Regions from separate parts of the Streptococcus sp. 32226D021BW genome, predicted to be linked through region 2. Evidence: predicted binding sites of a transcription regulator. Region 2 holds the regulator's gene; the other holds the start of a gene.
The links. The regulator CtsR, encoded in region 2, represses protease genes until heat stress. The targets are predictions, from matches to a motif close to TTGGTCAAAAAAGGTCAAANA.
Positions count from the first base shown of each region.

Region 1: a site for CtsR is predicted at 5,100-5,120, ahead of ACEE44_RS09200 (ATP-dependent Clp protease proteolytic subunit). Genes of this name have one in related genera too.

Region 1 covers NZ_JBPPVC010000016.1:28,502-38,252, reverse strand. Annotated here, with positions in the region: gene ACEE44_RS09225 (ABC transporter ATP-binding protein) at 1-764, opposite strand, end outside; gene ACEE44_RS09220 (branched-chain amino acid ABC transporter permease) at 764-1,711, opposite strand; gene ACEE44_RS09215 (branched-chain amino acid ABC transporter permease) at 1,714-2,601, opposite strand; gene ACEE44_RS09210 (ABC transporter substrate-binding protein) at 2,764-3,933, opposite strand; gene ACEE44_RS09205 (DUF2129 domain-containing protein) at 4,085-4,351, opposite strand; gene ACEE44_RS09200 (ATP-dependent Clp protease proteolytic subunit) at 4,461-5,051, opposite strand; gene upp (uracil phosphoribosyltransferase) at 5,178-5,807, opposite strand; gene ACEE44_RS09190 (glycoside hydrolase family 13 protein) at 5,890-7,506, opposite strand; gene gtfA (sucrose phosphorylase) at 7,579-9,027, opposite strand; gene ACEE44_RS09180 (carbohydrate ABC transporter permease) at 9,097-9,751, opposite strand, start outside.
Region 2 covers NZ_JBPPVC010000004.1:89,115-98,865, forward strand. Annotated here, with positions in the region: gene dusB (tRNA dihydrouridine synthase DusB) at 1-690, shown strand, start outside; gene ACEE44_RS03975 (hypothetical protein) at 795-1,037, opposite strand; gene ACEE44_RS03980 (hypothetical protein) at 1,034-1,267, opposite strand; gene ACEE44_RS03985 (hypothetical protein) at 1,286-1,669, opposite strand; gene ACEE44_RS03990 (adenylyltransferase/cytidyltransferase family protein) at 1,868-2,359, opposite strand; gene ACEE44_RS03995 (ATP-dependent Clp protease ATP-binding subunit) at 2,455-4,902, opposite strand; gene ACEE44_RS04000 (CtsR family transcriptional regulator) at 4,906-5,364, opposite strand; gene ACEE44_RS04005 (thioredoxin domain-containing protein) at 5,647-5,985, shown strand; gene ACEE44_RS04010 (GNAT family acetyltransferase) at 5,985-6,686, shown strand; gene tsf (translation elongation factor Ts) at 7,128-8,168, opposite strand; gene rpsB (30S ribosomal protein S2) at 8,326-9,102, opposite strand; gene ACEE44_RS04025 (DUF4767 domain-containing protein) at 9,288-9,751, opposite strand, start outside.

The DNA of each region.
Region 1 (9,751 bases), on a different contig from region 2:
TATGCTTCACCTCCAAGGTAGGCTTCAATTACACGCTTGTTATTGCGAATTTCTTCAGGAGTACCGTGGGCAATCAGACGACCGTATTCCAATACATAGATACGCTCCGTCACTTCCATAACCAAGCTCATATCGTGCTCAATCAAGATAATGGTGATACCAAATTCTTCCTTAATTTTACGGATGAGTTGGGTCAATTCTGCCGTTTCCTGCGGGTTCATACCAGCCGCTGGCTCATCCAAGAAAAGAATTTTTGGCTCGGTCGCAAGGGCACGAACGATTTCCAAACGACGTTGTTGACCGTAAGGAAGGTTCTTAGCCAGCGTATCCGCATCGCCATCCAAATCGAAAATTTTCAAGAGGTCAATCGCCTTGTTTTTCAACTCTTCTTCATTTTTGTAGAAGGCAGGAAGTCGAAGGAAACTTGCCAAGACTTCTGCTTTACCATGATTACCAAGACCAATCAAGACATTTTCCAAAACTGTCATATTTTTGAACAAACGGATGTTTTGGAAGGTACGCCCAAGACCAAGAGAGGCAATCTTAGAAGGAGCCTTACCATTCAAGATAGTACCAGCAAGAGAAATGGTTCCTTCACTTGGCTCATAGACACCTGTCAAGAGGTTGAAAAGGGTTGTCTTACCAGCACCGTTAGGACCGATAAGACCGACCAATTCACCCTCATGAAGTTCCATGGTCACATCACCAACGGCAGTCAAACCACCGAAGTTCTTGGTTAAATTTTTTACTTCAAGTAATGCCATTACTTAACCTCCTTCTTCTTGAGCAAGGCTGCCACGCTAAATTCCTTAGTTCCCAACAAGCCACCTGGACGGAAGATCATCAAGAGGATAAGGGCCAATGAGTAAACAATCATGGCAATGTCTGAGTAGCTCTTAAGAAATACGTTCAAGATACCAAGAACAATGGCTGCCACAAAGGTACCTGTGATAGAACCCAACCCCCCCAATACGATGATGATCAAGACGTTAACAGACGTCATGAAGGCAAAGTCTTTAGGAACGATGGTACCTACATAACCTGCATGAAGTCCGCCAGCGATAGCCGCTGTCATAGCACCAAATACAAAGGCTGAAACCTTCACAAATGTTGGGTTAACACCTACTGATTCTGCTGCAATCTCATCTTCACGAACAGAAATAGTTGCACGTCCCATTGGACTACGCAAGAAGTTCACAGTAAGGAGTGTTGTGATAATGACAAATACATAAACTAGTTGCCAGTTCGTAAATAATGGAATGGACATGATACCAGCCGCACCGTTTGTTACAGTACCACCATTGATAATCAAAATACGGATAATCTCAGCAACACCAAGGGTCGCAATGGCAAGGTAGTCACCTTTCAAACGAAGGGTTGGCAAACCAACCAAGAGGGCAACAGCACCTGCAAGCAACATACCAACAAGCAAAGCGATGGCAAAACCACCATAAGATGGCATCATCTTACCAAGAATACCTACTGCGTAGGCACCGATGGCCATAAAACCAGCATGACCAAGAGAGAACTGACCTGAGAATCCAACAATAAGGTTAAGACCCACAGCCAAGATGATCTGAATTCCAATTTGTTGTACAATCTGAATATAGTAGAAGTTGAGAATACCAGCTGCAACTAAGCCTTGAATAAGACCAAAACCAGCCAATAAGATAGCCAACCAGATTGCATTCACTTTAAGATTTTGCTTCATGGTTACACCTTCTCTTTCACGTTCTTACCAAGGATACCGCTTGGACGCACCAAGAGGATGACAATCAATACTGTATACACAATTGCATCACGGAAGGTATCCAAACCAATCACATAGGTAAATGTTTCAATAATACCGATAACGAAACCACCCAGAGCAGCACCAGGAATAATACCGATACCACCAAGTACCGCTGCTACGAAGGCCTTCAAACCAGGAGTCATACCCATCAAAGGCTCGATTTGGTTGTAGTAAAGACCAAGGAGAACACCTGCAGCACCAGCAAGTGCTGAACCCAGCGCAAATGTAAAGCTAATAGTACGGTTGACGTTAATCCCCATCAATTGCGCCGCATCGCTATCCACAGAAACAGCACGCATGGCTTTACCCATCTTGGTACGTTTTACAATCAACTGCAGAGCAACCATCAAGGTCAAGGCTACTCCTAGGATAATCAACTGGATATTGGTCACTGAAACTGGACCAAGATTGAAGGTCACAGCCTCCATAGCTTGTGGAAAGGCTTTTACATCAGCTGAAAATAATTTAATCATTCCATATTCTAAGAAGAAGGAAACACCGATGGCTGTAATCAAGGCCGCAATACGGGTTGAGTTTCTCAATGGACGATAGGCCAAGAATTCAATGACCACACCAAGAGTAGCTGTTCCAACCATTGCCAAGACTAAGGCAACAAAGAAACGGAGGCTACCATCTGCAATAAAGGTTAAATTATTCAATAGGAAGTAACCCATAAAGGCTCCCATCATGTAAAGGTCCCCGTGGGCAAAGTTAATCAGTCTGATAATTCCGTACACCATGGTATAACCAAGGGCCAAGAGGGCATATACAGAACCAAGAATCAAACCATTGACAAGTTGTTGAAGCATAGGTTCACCAATCTTTCTAAATATTTTTCAAGCTCAATAAGCATTGTTACATTATACAAAATTTTCTGAAAATAGGCAAGTTTTATTATATTTTTTAATCTTTTAAAAATAGGCTAGTCAATTCAAGGGAAAAAGAGGGAAATTCCCTCTTTAACTTGCTTATTATTCTGCTGAAATTGTATCAACCGATGTCTGCTCTCCATCTGTCAAACCAACAATGTAAACTGATTTCACAACATTGTGCTCTGCATCAACTGACATAGTACCTGTTACACCTTCGAAATCTTTCAAAGCCGCAAGGTTGTCTTTAAGAGCTTTTGAATCTGCTGCGCCTTCTGCTGCTTTTGCTGCCATATAAACTGCATCATAAGCAAGGGCTGCAAACATATTTGGCTCTTCGTTGTATTCTTTCTTATAAGCTTCGCTGAAAGCTTTCGCTTTATCACTAGCTGAAGTTACATATCCTGAAAGGTAGTAAACGTTTGTTGCTGCTGAAGCAGTTGCCAATTCAGTGAACTGTGGTGAGTCGAAACCATCTGAACCAAGGACTGGTTGGTTGATACCTAGACCACGTGCTTGTTTAACGATTGTACCAGTTTCATTGTAGTAACCTGGCATAACAATAGCATCAAACTCAGCATCTTTCAATTTAGTCAAAGCTGCTTGGAAATCTTTATCGCCTGAAGCAAATGTGATTTCAGAAACAATTTCTCCAGTGTAAGCTTTCTTGAAGGCTTCTGCTACACCCTTACCATAGTCAGAAGAGTTATCATAGTAAAGAACAACTTTCTTAGCTGACAAGTTTTCTGTCGCATACTTAGCCATGATTTGACCTTGGTAACCATCCGTAAAGGTTGCACGGAAGAAATAGTCTTGCACCTCACCTTTGTCATTTACAACCAAGTTTGTTTGTGTACCAGAAGGTGTAATCATTGGAACACCTGCTGACGTCAAAGCAGGAATAGAAGCTGCTGCTGCACCAGATGTTGCAGGACCAATTACAATATTTGCTCCTTCACTTGCCAAGCTAGTTGCAACTGTTGCCGCTTCTGCAGTTTCAGATTTGTTATCTTTAGTGATAACTTCAATCTGCTTACCACCGATACCACCAGCCGCATTGATTTCTTTGACAGCAAGGTTTGCACCTTTTTCTTCATTTTGACCATAAGATGATACGGCACCTGACAACTCCAAGTTATAACCAATCTTGAAAGTATCACCGATAGCAGCAACCTGTGCTGAGCTATTTGTTGATGAAACGGTACCACAGGCAGCAAGTAGGGCTGCTGAGGCAAAGGTAGCAAGTGCTACTGCAAATTTTCTTGTTTTCATGAAAACTCCTTAAATCTTTCTTAAATTTTGCGATGTATCTAATATACTGAATTATCAGAAAATTGTCAACAAAAAAAGAAAAATTTTTAAAAAAATATTTTTCCACAAAAAAGCGAGTAGACTAAACCTCGACTACTCACTCATTTCACCATTAAATAATTGGTTCCTCTTCCCGCCACAAGCTACCAACGAAATTTTGATCTAGCTCCTTAATATAGGAAGGAAGAACCTTCTTAACAAATTTTTCCTTTTTTAATTTTTGGATGATAAGCTCAGACTGATCCTTATCCATATAAATCAGAACATAACGCAATTTCTTTGAATGATAATGGATATCTCCGTACTGATTTAGCTTTCTAGCATCTCGATTGTAATGCAAATACACAGTCAGGCAGGTCCGTTCTCTCTTCTCAAACATGATTTCTCCTCTAAAACTTCTCTTGTTTTATTATACCTTTTTCAGAGGAAAATGAAAAGGTCAAACTTAGCGGAATGGAAAAAGGAGGCTCAAACGCCTCCTCATCAGCTTATTTGGCTTTCGTATTGTCCATAATTTGGTCAATAAATCCGTAAGCTAGTGTTTCTTCTGCTGTCATCCAGTAATCGCGTTCGGCATCCTTGTGGATTTGTTTCACTGTTTTACCTGAATTGTCAGCCAAGATTTTTTCTAATTTGTTACGGGTTTTGAGCAAGTGTTCTGCAGCGATGGCCATATCCGTTTGCTGAGTACCGCCACCAGTTCCACCCATTGGCTGGTGAATCATGTATTCCGCATTTGGCAACATGAAACGTTTGCCTTTGGCACCACTTGAAGCGATAATTGTACCCATGCTAGCTGCTGTTCCCATAACGATTGTTTGTACATCAGCCTTGATAAAATTCATCGTATCTACAATAGCTAGACCAGCTGACACAGATCCACCAGGTGTATTTACATAAAGGTAAATATCTTTGGTTGGGTCTTGGGCATCAAGGAAAAGCAACTGGGCAATGATAGAATTTGCCATATTATCCTCAACTGGTCCTGTCAGCATGATAATACGATCTTTCAATAGGCGTGAGTAAATATCATACGAACGTTCACCACGGCTAGTTTGTTCAATAACTACTGGAATCATACGAATCCTCCTTTATTTCAATAACAAGTATGAACCCATTATATAGAATTAGTCAAAATTGGTCAAATAAAAACCACGATTTCTGGAAATCAAAAAGAAACCAGCACAGCTGATTTCTCAAATACATTATTTTGTACCGAACAAGCGGTCCCCAGCGTCACCAAGACCTGGAACAATGTAGCCTTTTTCATTGAGTTTTTCATCCAAAGCTGCCGTGTAGATATCAATATCTGGATGAGCTTCTTGAAGAGCTTTGACTCCTTCTGGAGCTGAAACTAGGGCAACAAATTTGATATTTGAAGCGCCACGTTTTTTCAAGGAATCAACAGCCAAGATTGCTGAACCACCTGTGGCAAGCATTGGGTCAACTACAAAAATATGGCGTTGGTCGATATCTTCTGGTAATTTCACAAGGTATTCAACTGGTTGAAGGGTCTCTTCATCACGATACATACCGATGTGACCAACCTTAGCTGCTGGTACCAAGCTTAGCAAACCATCGACCATCCCAACACCTGCACGAAGGATTGGTACAATGGCCAATTTCTTACCAGCAATTTGCTTTTGAACCGTCTTGGTAATTGGTGTTTCAATTTCCACATCTTCTAATGGTAAGTCACGCAAAACTTCGTAACCCATAAGCATGGCAATCTCATTTACCAACTCACGAAAATCCTTTGTAGAAGTCGATGTACGACGAAGGATTGACAACTTATGCTGAATGAGTGGGTGTGAAATAACTTGGAATTTACCCATGATGATAAAACCTCTCTTTTTTGTTTTTTCTATTTTACCAAAAAATTCGGAAAAATGCTTGGGAAATGAAAAGAAGTACTACTTATTTTTTGAAAACGATAGCTTCGTAAGGTCTCAATACAGACTTATCAAAAATTACTTTATTATCGTAATTATGCATAAACAAGGAATAGTCCTCAAGTGATAAGGCGTACGCTTGCTCTTCACTTGTGAAATTAACTAAAATAATGAAATTATCTTCTTCATCATATTTTCGATAGGCCATTACTAAGTTGTTCCCTGTCTCCATCACTTCATATTTTCCTTCAGACATACAAGGATACTCTTTCCGAAGAGCAATCAATTTTTGATAAGTATAGAACAGCGAATTTTTATCTGCAAGTGCTTTCTCAACGTTGATGTCTTTGACAGTATCTCCCAAAGCCAGCCAGGCTTGACCTGTACTGAAGCCTGCTCCTTCTGCTCCTGTCCATTGCATTGGACGGCGAGCATTATCACGACCTTTGGCATTAATAGCAGTAATCAATTCCTCCTTGGTGAAGCCATTTTCAATCCGTTCCGCATACATGCGACGTGTTTCAATATCATCCGCTTGGCTAATATCCGTAATCGATGTATTAATCATACCAATTTCCTCACCTTGGTAGATATAAGGTGTCCCTGACATAAAATGAAGATAAATAGCCAACATTTTACCACTTAGTTCACGAAATGCTGGTCGATCATCACCGAAGCGAGAAATGGCACGAGGTAAATCATGGTTATTCCAGAAAAGTGAGTTCCAACCTTTACCAACCAGTTCAGTCTGCCATTTGGATAGAACCTTATGCAAACGAGCTGGATCAAGCGGTGCCAAATCCCACTTTTCTTTTCCTTCCTGCTGATCCAGTCCGACATGTTCAAATTGGAAAATCATCGAAAATTCTTTTCGGTCAGGATGCGAATATAACTGAGCATTTTCTGGATTGGCACTCCATGTCTCCCCAACAGTCACTAAGTCGTATGCACCAAAAGTTTTCTCATTTAATTCCTGAATAAGAGGATGAAGAGTCGGTCCATCGGCTGTAATTAATTTTTCCGGTTCTTTTCCAATCAAATCAATAACATCTAGCCTGAAACCGCCAACACCTTTTTCAATCCAAAAATTGATCATGTCCCAGATTTCTTGTTTCAGAGCAGGATTTTTCCAGTTCAGATCTGGTTGCTTAACAGAGAATTGGTGGAGGTAGTATTTGTTCAGATGTGGAACGTATTCCCAAGCAGAGCCTGAGAAGGTCGAGCGTAATTCATTCGGTTCATCAGCCCAAACATAATAGTCATAATAAGGATTATCTGGACCTTTGAGGGCTTCTTGAAACCAGAAGTGTTCATCCGAGGTATGATTGAGCACCAAATCCATGATTATTTTAATATTACGCTTATGGCCTTCTGCAATCAGCTCTTCCATATCTTCCATGGTCCCAAATTCGGGAGCAATTCCCTGGTAGTCACTGATGTCGTAACCATTGTCATCCATGGGGGACTGATAAACAGGACTGAGCCAAATAGCATCAATTCCTAGCTCGTGAAGATAATCTAATCGGCTGATAATCCCTCGAATATCCCCTACTCCATCTCCATTTGAATCTTGAAAGCTACGAGGATAAATTTGGTAAATGACGGACTTCTTCCACCAATCTGTTTTTTGTATTTCTGACATTTGATTGATCCTTTCTGCACAATCTAATTTACGCAAGAAAAAGGGGAATCCCCCTCTTTCTATATAATCATATTATAATTTAATTGTAGTAATTTTGCCCTCTTCAATTTCAACAATTTCAAAGGATTTTTCTTTTAGGTTAGCTGTTAGGCGAGCAGACACCCCTGCATCTTGATTATCCCAGAAAATTTCCATACTTGTTTCATCCAGCATCTTAACGGAGAACTCTCCGTCGAAAGCTGGACTTGTATTGCGGAATTTAAGGAGTTTGAACAAGGATTGTACCACAGGACGTTGCACTTCCTGCTCAATTTCTTCTAAATCATAGTAATGGCGATTGATATTGCGGCCTTCCTTGCTTGATTCTAAAAGTTCAATATCATTTTCGCCTGCTAGCAAACCAACATAGTAAATTTGTGGAATACCTGGTGCAAAACATTGGAGAACACGCGCTAATAGGTAAGCTTGATCGTTATTGCCAAGGGCAGAATAATAAGTACAGTTAATTTGATAAATATCCAAATTATTATAGGCTTCGGTACTATAAATTTTCTTGACATTGGCACCTTGTGCATACAAGGCTTCACGCGTTTCCTCCGTCTCCTCATCCGTCAGCAAATCCTTAACATCCACAACACCGATTCCATCATGTGTATCAAGAGTTGTAAATTGCTTGCGAGGGCAAATCTCCATCCAGTGTACCAGACGATTGACATGACCGGAATACAAAGCGTGGAGAACCAGCATTGGCAAGGCAAAGTCATAAACATAATAATCTTGCTCGGCAATTTTCTGCTGAATGGTATAGTGTTCATGAATTTCTGGTAAGATTTCCACATCTTTTGGCGCCAATAACTGACGTGGAAAATGGAGCATTTCCCAAATATCAGGCTCCACAAAGAAACAGTTGGTTCCGATTTTTTTATTGGCATAAGCAAAGGCGTCCAAACGAATAATCGAAGCACCATGCTCTGCCAACTGTTCCAAATTTTCTTGGATGAACCGGCGTGTTGTCTCTGTAGTCACATCCAAGTCAATCTGTTGCTCATCAAAGGTACACCATACCTTCTCCTCACTACCATCAGCGAATGTTGCAATTCGATATGGAGCACGAGGTTTACGCTTATAGATTAAATCAACATCTTCTTGCGTTGGCTCACCATTTGGCCAAAAGTTTTTATAGCGAATAAACAAATCCGCATAAGCTGATTCATCTTTCTTTTCAAGAAAATCAAGGAAATATGGAGATTTTGCAGAAATATGATTGATCATAAAATCGAACATCAGATAGTAGTCCTTACTCAATGCTTCAATATCTGACCAGTCTCCAAATGCAGGATCTACCTTTGTATAATCCATTGGTGCAAACCCACGGTCACCTGATGATGGGAAAAACGGCAGAATATGGATACCTCCCACAACATCCTTTAACGGTCCCTCTAGAACTTTTTTCAAATCCTTGAGATTCTTGCCTAAACTATCCGAATAGGTAATTAACATAGCTTGGTTTTTAATTTTCATTGACACTCTCCTTTGTAAGCCTTTTCTTTTGTGTTTTTTAGAAAAGGTTGAACAAGTCAACCTTTGTAATTATTTGACAGAACCACTTGTCATACCTGAAATAATATGTTTCTGGAAGACAAGGTATACCAATAAGATTGGGATAATCCCCACCACATAGGAGGCAAATGATGGACCATAGTCACTAAAATACATACCTTGGTAATTGTATTGGAAAAGTGGCAAGGTCCACATGCTTTGATCACGGTTCAATACTAGTAAAGGCAAGAGGAAATCGTTCCAGACCCAGAGGGCATTGATAATCAAAACGGTTGCATGCATAGGTTTCATGAGTGGGAAAATGATTTTCCAATACATAGTAAATTTATCACAACCGTCAATAGCTGCCGCCTCATCCATTTCTTCAGGAACAATGGTCTTAATATAGCCAACATAGAGGAAGAGGGCCTGAGGAACTGCATAGGTCAAATATAGAATAATCAAACCGACAATATTGTTCAAACCAAGGCTTGACATTAATTTGGTCATTGGGAGCATAATCACTTGGAAAGGTACAAAAATCCCAATAATCAAGAAAAAGTAGATAAAGTTAAACACTGTCTGGCGTTTCATTTGACGGGCTACGGCGAAAGCTGCCATTGGAATAACAAGTAGAATCAAGCCAATTGCTACAATCGTAATCAAGGCTGAATTACCAAAATATTGTACAATCCCATCATTAAAC
Region 2 (9,751 bases):
ATGGGCTGCCCCGTCAACAAGGTCATCAAGAATGAGGCCGGTGCCAAGTGGCTCAAAGATCCCGATAAGATTTACCACATCATCAAGGAAGTGACCTCGGTCCTCGATATTCCCTTGACTGTTAAAATGCGGACAGGTTGGAACAATACCGACCTAGCGGTCGAAAATGCCCTGGCCGCAGAAAGTGGCGGAGTGGCTGCCCTAGCCATGCACGGACGGACTCGCGAGCAGATGTACACAGGAACGGTTGACCTAGAAACCTTGACCAAGGTAGCTGGCAGCCTGACCAAGATTCCCTTCATCGCAAACGGCGACATCCGTAATGTAGAAGATGCCCGTCAACGAATCGAGGAAGTCGGTGCCGATGCCGTCATGGTCGGACGGACCGCTATGGGCAATCCTTACATCTTCAACCAAATCAACCACTATCTTGAAACAGGAGAAGTCCTGCCCGACCTCTCCTTCGATGATAAACTCAATGTCGCCTTCGACCACCTGACCCGATTGACCAATCTCAAAGGTGAGTCCGTTGCCGTCCGCGAATTCCGTGGCCTTGCTCCCCACTATCTCCGTGGCTCAGCAGGTGCTGCCAAGATTCGTGGCGCCGTTGCCAAGGCAGAAACCATTGAGCAGGTCCAAGAACTCTTTGACCAAGCCAGAGAAGCTTATCAAGAACGGATTGCTAAATAAGATAAACTGGCAGGTTAAAACTCGCTAACAATGAAACAGAAAAACGCATAAAACCAAGGTTATGACCTGATTTTATGCGTTTTTTCGTATAGATTACTACATGTTTAGTAACGATAATCGGGGTCGTAATGAATGTAGATACTATTCTTATCGTCGTATTCGTAGGCTAATTTCCAACGGTTGATAATACGAATAGAATTTTTATCTGGTAACCATCTTAGCAAGGCTAAAAGTGTACAATCTGGTTCTTTGCTATAGAGAACCAGTTCTGTTTCATCATTTCCGATGAACACATTTAAATTTGGATGAACATGGATAGTATACTGTCTAAATGAATACTGTTTCACTCAACTCCCTCCTCTTCCATAGAATAAATAGTTACCGAGTTACCTGAGATTTCATGCTCCACACCCCAAAATGTATCTACCAAAAGTCTACCCTCTTTAGAAAGTTTTACCTGACAGCAGATTGCAGTATGGTCTGGAAAGATAACTAATATCTCATCATTTCCATCATAAACTGGGTGTAGTTTTTCAGAAATCTTAATTTCAAAATGATTTAGTTGAAATGATTTCATTAAATCCTCCTAATTGAACTATGGTCGTAAATAGTATCCATATCTACTATACGTTCCTATTCTTTGACCACTTCTGTTATAAAGCTTCCAATAGCTGCCGCCGTGTCCACCTGCTCCAGAATTAACTCCATAATCTCTAATGAGATAGGTTCCCCTTGCACCATAATAGGTTCCAGCTCTACCAGATGCTGCTGTTCCAAATCTATTTGAAAATCCTGATAGATTTATATAAGTTAATCTACCACCACCTTCAAGGTTTGAGTCATGAATAGACCTAGTTTCGATAGGTGTTTCAATCCGACTAGCAGCCTGAACAGATGACATTGATGACATAACTGTAATCAATACAGTAAACAAGCAAATAAAACAAGTGATAGTTTTTTTCAAAAGATTTTTTTTCATAAGAACCACCTCCTTTTTTTGATGAGTATATAGTAACAAATAAAATTAAAATAGTCAAAAAAAATTGTATTTTCTTGTACATATACAAGTCATTTCCGAACGTTCGTTAAAATACATGGGATTTCTGTAAAAATCAGTGATAAAAAACGCATAAAACCAAGGTTATGACCTGATTTTATGCGTTTTTTCCATACTGTTTTACATGGCTTCCTTTCCAAAAAAGGCAAGAAAGGCAGGGGCAATGTAAGCCTGATATTGTTGAGGATACTCACGAATGAGGGTGGCTGAAATACCAAATCTTCTAGGACTATAATGAGCTTGATAACCTCGCCTATGCAGTTCCTGAGCGTATTCTTCCTCAGACACATAGAAGACTGGCACTTGATTTTCAGACAAGTCCAACAAAGCAAGCAGGCGTTCTAGCCAAAGGTCCCAACCATCAGGATAGGCTGGCAAGTCGGTTTCATCAAGCGCATAAACTCTCACCAAATCATCTTTCTTAAACTGCTCTTGAGCAAATTGAAAACGTTTAGTCAGATCCAAACCTATCCTATCCCCACGATCCTTGTCATATCCTGAAACCACCACACAAACTTGACCACAAGCCAACTTTGCTCGTTCAATCAAATCCAAGTGCCCCTTGTGCATGGGAGCAAAGGTTCCGAAAACGACTGCTACGGTTTGTTTCATACCTTACCTTTCACATCCGAAAACTATTTTTTTGCGGCAGATAAAGTCCTCACAATCTGCTTCTAAAAGCAGTCTTAGTTCTAGCATTTTTCCACCTATTTGACCACATCAAACTTGAGCTCTTCGCCCTTAACCCCAATCTTCAAGGTTGAACCAGTTGGCAACTCCCCACGGAGCAACATCTCTGCCAACGGGTCTTCCAACTTGGTCTGCAAGAGTCTACGCAGCGGACGGGCTCCCATTTCTGGGTCGTACCCTTGTTTAGCCAATAACTTAAGGGCTGACGGCTGAAGTTTGAGAGTAATATCTTTCTCAGCTGTTACCGCAAGCAAGGATTTGACCATGACCTTGACAACATCATGCATATCGGTTTCAGTCAAACTATGGAAGACCACTTTTTCATCGATACGGTTGATAAATTCAGGACGGTAGGCCTTTTTCAATTCCTCAAAAATGCGTTTCTCCACTTCCTTGTGGTCCTTAGACAAATCAAGGGCACCAAAACCAACTGTCTTATCATCACGAAGGGCTGTCGCTCCAAGGTTTGAGGTCATGATAATGATGGTATTGGAGAAATCCACCTTGCGTCCCTTACTGTCTGTCAAGACACCATCATCCAAGACCTGCAAGAGAACATTGAAAATATCTGGATGGGCTTTCTCAACCTCGTCAAAGAGAAGAACAGAATAAGGTTTGTTGCGGACTTTCTCCGTCAATTCGCCACCCTCTTCATAGCCAACATAGCCTGGAGGGGCACCATTTAGACGGCTGGCTGCGAATTTCTCCATGTATTCAGACATGTCAAAGCGTATCAGAGCTGACTCATCATCAAAGAGAACCTCTGCCAGCGCCTTAGCCAACTCCGTCTTACCGACCCCAGTCGGTCCTAAGAACATGAAGGAACCAATCGGTCTGCGCCCTGTCCGAATACCCGACTGATTACGACGGATAGCCCTGCTGACTGCAGAAATGGCTTCTTCCTGCCCAATGACACGCTGGTGTAATGCGGCTTCCAAATTCAAATACTTCTTGGCATCTGACTGGCTGAGCTTGGTCACTGGAATACCAGACAGACGACTGAGGGTTTCTAAGATATCTTCTTCCGTCACTTCTACATCATAGATTTGACTAGCTTTGGTTGCTTCCTTAGCCTCAAACAATAGCTTACTCACGGTTTTATATTTTTTAGCCATCAGTGCCTTATCAATACTTGTCAAACCAGTTTCTAAGACTTGGCCTTTTATACGATTTTGCACGGTTGCACTGGCTTCATCTAGCAAATCGATTGCTGAATCTGGCAGGTTTTTACTGGTCAAATACCGCTTAGCGTAGGTTACAGCAGTCTCAACAGCCCTATCTCCAATACGGACCCTGTGGTATTTCTCAAAAGTCCCTTTTAGACCAGACAAAATGGCAATGCTATCTTCCACAGTCGGCTCTTCAATCATCACTTTGGCAAAACGACGTGCCAAGGCCGCATCTTTTTCGATATGCTTTTGGTACTCATCTTGAGTCGTCGCCCCAACTGTCCGAAGAGTTCCGCGAGCCAGGGCTGGCTTGAGGATATTGGCCGCATCCAGAGTTGAATCAATCCCTGAACCAGACCCCATAATGGTATGCAGCTCATCGATGAAGAGTATCACCTGACCATCTTCTTCGATGTCATTGATGATATTGTTCATCCGCTCTTCGAAGTCACCACGGAAACGAGTGCCTGCAATCACATTCATCAAATCAAGTTCTAGTACCCGCATCTTAGATAGGCTAACAGGCACATCACCTGAAGCGACACGTTGGGCCAGACCCAAAGCGAGTGCTGTTTTTCCGACACCCGCATCACCTACTAGGACAGGATTATTCTTGGTCTTTCGGGACAAGATTTGAATCATCCGTGAAATTTCAGCATCCCGGCCAATAACAGGTTCCATCTTGCCTTCTCGGGCTAGTGCAGTCAAATCACGGGTATAGTCTTCCAATCCTCCACTCTGTGGCTGAGGCATCCCCATCATCTGTCCCGCATTGGTTGGCTTGTTTTTCCCACCCTTCATGATACTGCGGATAGATTTCAAGTCTTCCTTTGTAAAGCCTGCACGTGTTTCCAAGGTTTTACGTAGATCTAAAAAACGAATCTTATCATCTGAGTCCTCAAAATGAAAACCGACTTTATCCAAAATCTGACTAGCAGTCGAACGCTTATCCAAAAGCAAAGCCATAAATAAATGTTCCGTACCTAATTCCTTGGCTTTAACAACCTCTGCAATTTTCTTGGCCAAACTAGCTGTTTCATCCAAACGTTTAGAAGATGGCAAAATATGCAAATGATCCAATTCTTCACGATAGACCTTATCTGTCACAACAAAGGTCGCATGCTCATAATCAGAAATAGAAACTGGATACTCTGCTAAAACAGCTCCTGCAACCGTATCATGATTGATGACAAAGGACAGGAGAATATGCCAGGTTTCTAAATAGTCACAGGCATAGCGTTGGGCGACCAACTGGGCATCTTCAAACACCCTTTGTAAACCAGTTGAAATCTTCATGAATTAATCCTCTTTCCTATCTAAACGTCGTAAAATTTGACGCATCATTCGAGCACGAATGCTTGCTGCATCCTTACCCAATACCTCATCCGAACCAGTTGCCAGAAAAAGATTGCCCTCTCTTTCTGTCATCAATCCTTCATCAAACAGCAACTGCAGAATATCTGCATAGACCGTCGCAGACAATTGTTCGCCCATATTGTTTAATAAATCATGGACCAGTTCATGCTTGTCTGAAAAGGTAATTCGACCAATACGGATGTAGCCACCGCCACCCCGCTTGCTCTCGACAATATAGCCACGACTGGCTGTAAATCGTGTCTTGATGACATAATTTATCTGGCTAGGAACCACCTCAAACCGACTGGCCAATTCACTTCGACGCAACTCAGCTACACTAACTTGGTCCAAGATGGCTTTGATATGCTCTTCTATATAATCCGATGTATTTTTCATCGCCATAGTATCGCCTCTTTCTTTGACTATCTTTGACCATTATACTATTTTTGTTTACATTTTGAAAGCGAAAGCCTCACTTCCACACAAACGTAGCTACTTTTTGAAATCTGCTCTGCTTTATCCTATAATAAAAGAAAAAAAAACAGAAAGGACTAGGGCTTCCGTATTTGGTTGAACTGAATACGGACTAGGGACTGAGCCAAAAAGATATACGAGAACTAGACGCTTGCGACGTTCTGTTCCCTATTTTTCTGTGTCCACTTAAGGCCCTTTACATCTTATACCATGAACTTTCAAGATTACATTCAAGACTTTACAAGTGTGACTGTGGAGCAGGCACAGAACCTTCTAGCTGCCAAAGAGGAGGCTGTTCTCTTCATCGGACGAGCAACCTGTCCTTACTGCAACCGCTTCGCACCAAAACTCCACAAGGTCGCCCAAGACAAGCAAGTGACTGTTCACTTCCTCGACTCTAGCCAAGTCAGCCCTGAACTTCAGGCCCTCCGCGATCACTACCAAGTTCCTACCGTACCTGGTCTCTTGGTCGCTAAACCTACTGGAGTCCAAGTCCGCTGCGACTCCAGCATGACGGAAGAAGAGATTGCGGCTTTTATTCAAGGCTAATGCTAGACATTTCCTACCAGGCCAACATCTTCCACATCTCTTATCAAGGAAGACCACTCGGCAAGATTCACAGCTACCAAAATCCCTACCACCAGACCAATATCTATCTGCGACTGGCTTTGGTCGATTACGATTGGACCATAGCAGAGCAGCTCTTCCAGTCCTTACAAACTTACTTAGGCGGAAAAACTCTTCAAGTTATGCTCTCCTCTGCAGAGCAGGAAAGAATCCATTTCCTCACCGCAGCAGGCTTTGTCTTCAAACGGAAATGTTATGAGTTCGAAGTGACCAAGCAAGACTATCTCAGTCAAACAGGCACATCCAACATAAGTATAGTCCGCAAAGGCACCGCACCTTATCAAATAGCCTGTCAGCAAATCTTTGACCACTATCAAACAGTCCACCAAGACATCAACCCTTGGACTGCCAGTCAAGAAGACTTTGAAAAGGATCTGCCTGACCTAGTTTATACAGACTCAGAAAATTGTGCCTTCGTAGAAAACAATGAAATTGCCTACGTATGCGGAAAAGATGAACAAAGCTTTGATTCCTTCATCCAAGCAGTTATTTGCCAACTATTTGAACAGTATGAGCAAATTAGCTTTGAGGCTGATGACTGCGATCCTATCGCCATGCATTTAGCTGACCAATTCCGACAACCAAACAAACCCAGCTGGAACACCTACATTTTAGACAGATAGCAAAAGCACCGACCACAAGGCCGGTGCTTTTTAAGGAGATTATGAAAAATATTTAGGATTGATAATAGTATAACCTAGTCTAGCATATCCGACATCCGCCCTAAGACCGATTTTACCAAAAAAGAACTCCCTTTCGGAAGTTCTTGAATTGTCGAGTAAGCTTTCAATTTGCTTTTAGTAGTCGCTTCAAAGGTTTGGGAATCCTTTGAAGACTGGAGATAGTGCGAACCAAGTTCGCCTCGAAAGAGCCGTACAGCTTGTAAAGTAAGTCACATTCGTGAAGTACAGCTCTCAATATGAAAAGAACTCCCATTCGGAAGTTCTTGAATTGTCGAGTAGTTTTTCAGTTTGCTTTTAGTACGAGGCAACGAGCCGTAGGCTGTACTGAAGTACGGCAAGGCGAGTTAACGAAGTAATAAAAGATAAAATGAAGACTACCAATTATTTACCAAGAGCTGCTGCCATAGTAGCTGCAACTTCTGCTTCAAAGTCGTTTGAAGCTTTCTCGATACCTTCACCTACTTCGAAACGAGCAAATTCTACAACTGAAGCGTTTACTGAGTTCAAGTAAGCTTCAACTGTTTTGCTGTCGTCCATGATGTAAACTTGAGCAAGAAGTGTGTATGCTTGGTCAACTTGAGTGTTGTCAAGCAAGAAGCGGTCCATTTTACCTGGGATGATTTTGTCCCAGATTTTTTCTGGCTTGCCTTCTGCTGCCAATTCTGCTTTGATTGCTTCTTCAGCTGCTGCGATTACTTCATCAGTCAACTGAGCTTTTGAACCGTATTGCAAGAGTGGCAATGCTGGTTTATCAACCATTGCACGGCTCTCGTTGTCTTGTTCGATTTTGTGGTTGATTTGTGCCAACTCATCTTTAACGAATTGCTCATCCAACTCAGTGTAAGAAAGAACAGTTGGTTTCATCGCAGCGATGTGCATTGAGATTTGTTTAGCAAGAGTTTCGTCACCACCGTCGATTACTGAGATAACACCGATACGGCCGCCGTTGTGTTGGTAAGCACCAAATGCTTGAGCATCTGTTTTCTCAACCAAAGCAAAGCGACGGAATGAGATTTTCTCACCGATTGTTGCAGTTGCGTTTACGTATGCTTCTTCAAGGGTTTCACCTGAAGGCATAACCAATTTAAGAGCTGCTTCGTTGTCAGCTGGTTTACCTTCTGCAATTACTTTAGCAGTAGTGTTTACCAATTCAACGAATTGAGCGTTTTTCGCAACAAAGTCAGTTTCAGCGTTAACTTCAACAACTGCTGCTACGTTACCATCAACGTAAACACCTGTCAAACCTTCAGCCGCTACACGGTCAGCTTTCTTAGCTGCCTTAGCCATACCTTTTTCGCGAAGCAATTCAATCGCTTTTTCGATATCACCTTCAGTTTCAACCAATGCTTTTTTCGCGTCCATAACGCCAGCACCTGATTTTTCACGCAATTCTTTAACGAGAGCTGCTGTAATTTCTGCCATGTCTATTCTCCTTGTTTGTATTTATAAAATAGAGGAGCGGGCTCAGCCCTGCCCCTCTAGGATTGTTTTTGTTGTTTTAATAACAATGTTGAATTGTACTCGGACTAAAAAGCTAGGATTTAGATAAATCTAACGCTTTTCTTAACGCCTTCGTTACTTATTTTCCTTCTACAACTTCAACCAATTCTTCGATTGATTCTGTAGATGCTGGCTCAGCTGCCAATTCAGCTTCAACTGCTGCTACGCTGTCTTCACCTTGGTTGCCTTCGATGATAGCGTCAGCCATTTTAGCTGTGATCAATTTAACAGCGCGGATAGCGTCATCGTTAGCTGGGATGATAACATCAATATCATCTGGATCTGTGTTTGTGTCAACCATGGCTACAACTGGGATACCCAATTTCTTAGCTTCTTTAACAGCGATTTGCTCTTTGTGTGGGTCAACTACGAACATTACGTCTGGAATGCGTGGCATGTCAGCGATACCGCCCAAGAATTTTTCAAGACGAGCACGTTGTTTGTTCAACAATGCTACTTCTTTCTTAGGAAGCACGTCGAAAGTTCCATCTTCTTCCATGCGGTTGATTTCTTTCAAACGAGCGATACGTTTTTGGATTGTACCCCAGTTTGTAAGAGTTCCACCCAACCAACGGTGGTTGATGAAGTATTGACCAGCGCGGATAGCTTCGTCTTTAACAGCTTCAGCAGCTTGTTTTTTAGTACCTACGAACAAGATAACTGCGTCGTTTGCTGCAGCGTCACGGATGAATTCGTAAGCTTGGTCAGCCAATTTTACAGTTTGTTGCAAGTCGATAACGTGGATACCGTTACGCTCTGTGAAGATGTATTTAGCCATCTTAGGATTCCAGCGACGAGTTTGGTGACCAAAGTGTACACCAGCCTCAAGAAGTTGTTTCATTGAAATTACTGCCATGAGTATTTCTCCTTTTTGTTTTTTCTCCTCTCCCGAACTTCGACTTGCAGCCCAACCTTTCGGCAACAAGACCACAATTGGTCCGAGATGAGTATTTGTTGCACAGCAACTCTATTAGTATATCAGAATACCTGTCTATTTTCAAGCAAAATAGTAGAGAAATTCGTCAAAAATCGGCACTTTTTCTATTCAAAGTAGGTTTCAGCAACTACTGCATAGGTTCCTGCTACCACATCCATTTTTTCCAACTGACCGTTAGCATTGATCCTATAAAAACCAGCTGATGGAGCAACATTGGGATCTGTCCCTTTCATATTTGGACTGCTGTGGTCTTCTCTAACCTCAATGTAAACCAATCCATCGGATGACTGAACATTTGTAACCACCTGTGCTAGAAAATCATCTCTAGTAAATGGTGTGCCATATCTTGTCGCAGCATGTGCCTTGGCCCAATTAGCTGCCTGCTCGACGGTCAAATTCTTGGTGTCTACAGACATATTAGGAACAGTTGCCGAGCTAGTTTCAGTTGCTACTGCTGAACTTTCACCGAGGACCAAGTTTTCAAAGAAAGCTTGTAATTCCTGGTTTTTAGTCGGTCGGAAATACAAACGCTTCTCTGGGTTGCCTTGATTTTGCTCGGTAATCCAAG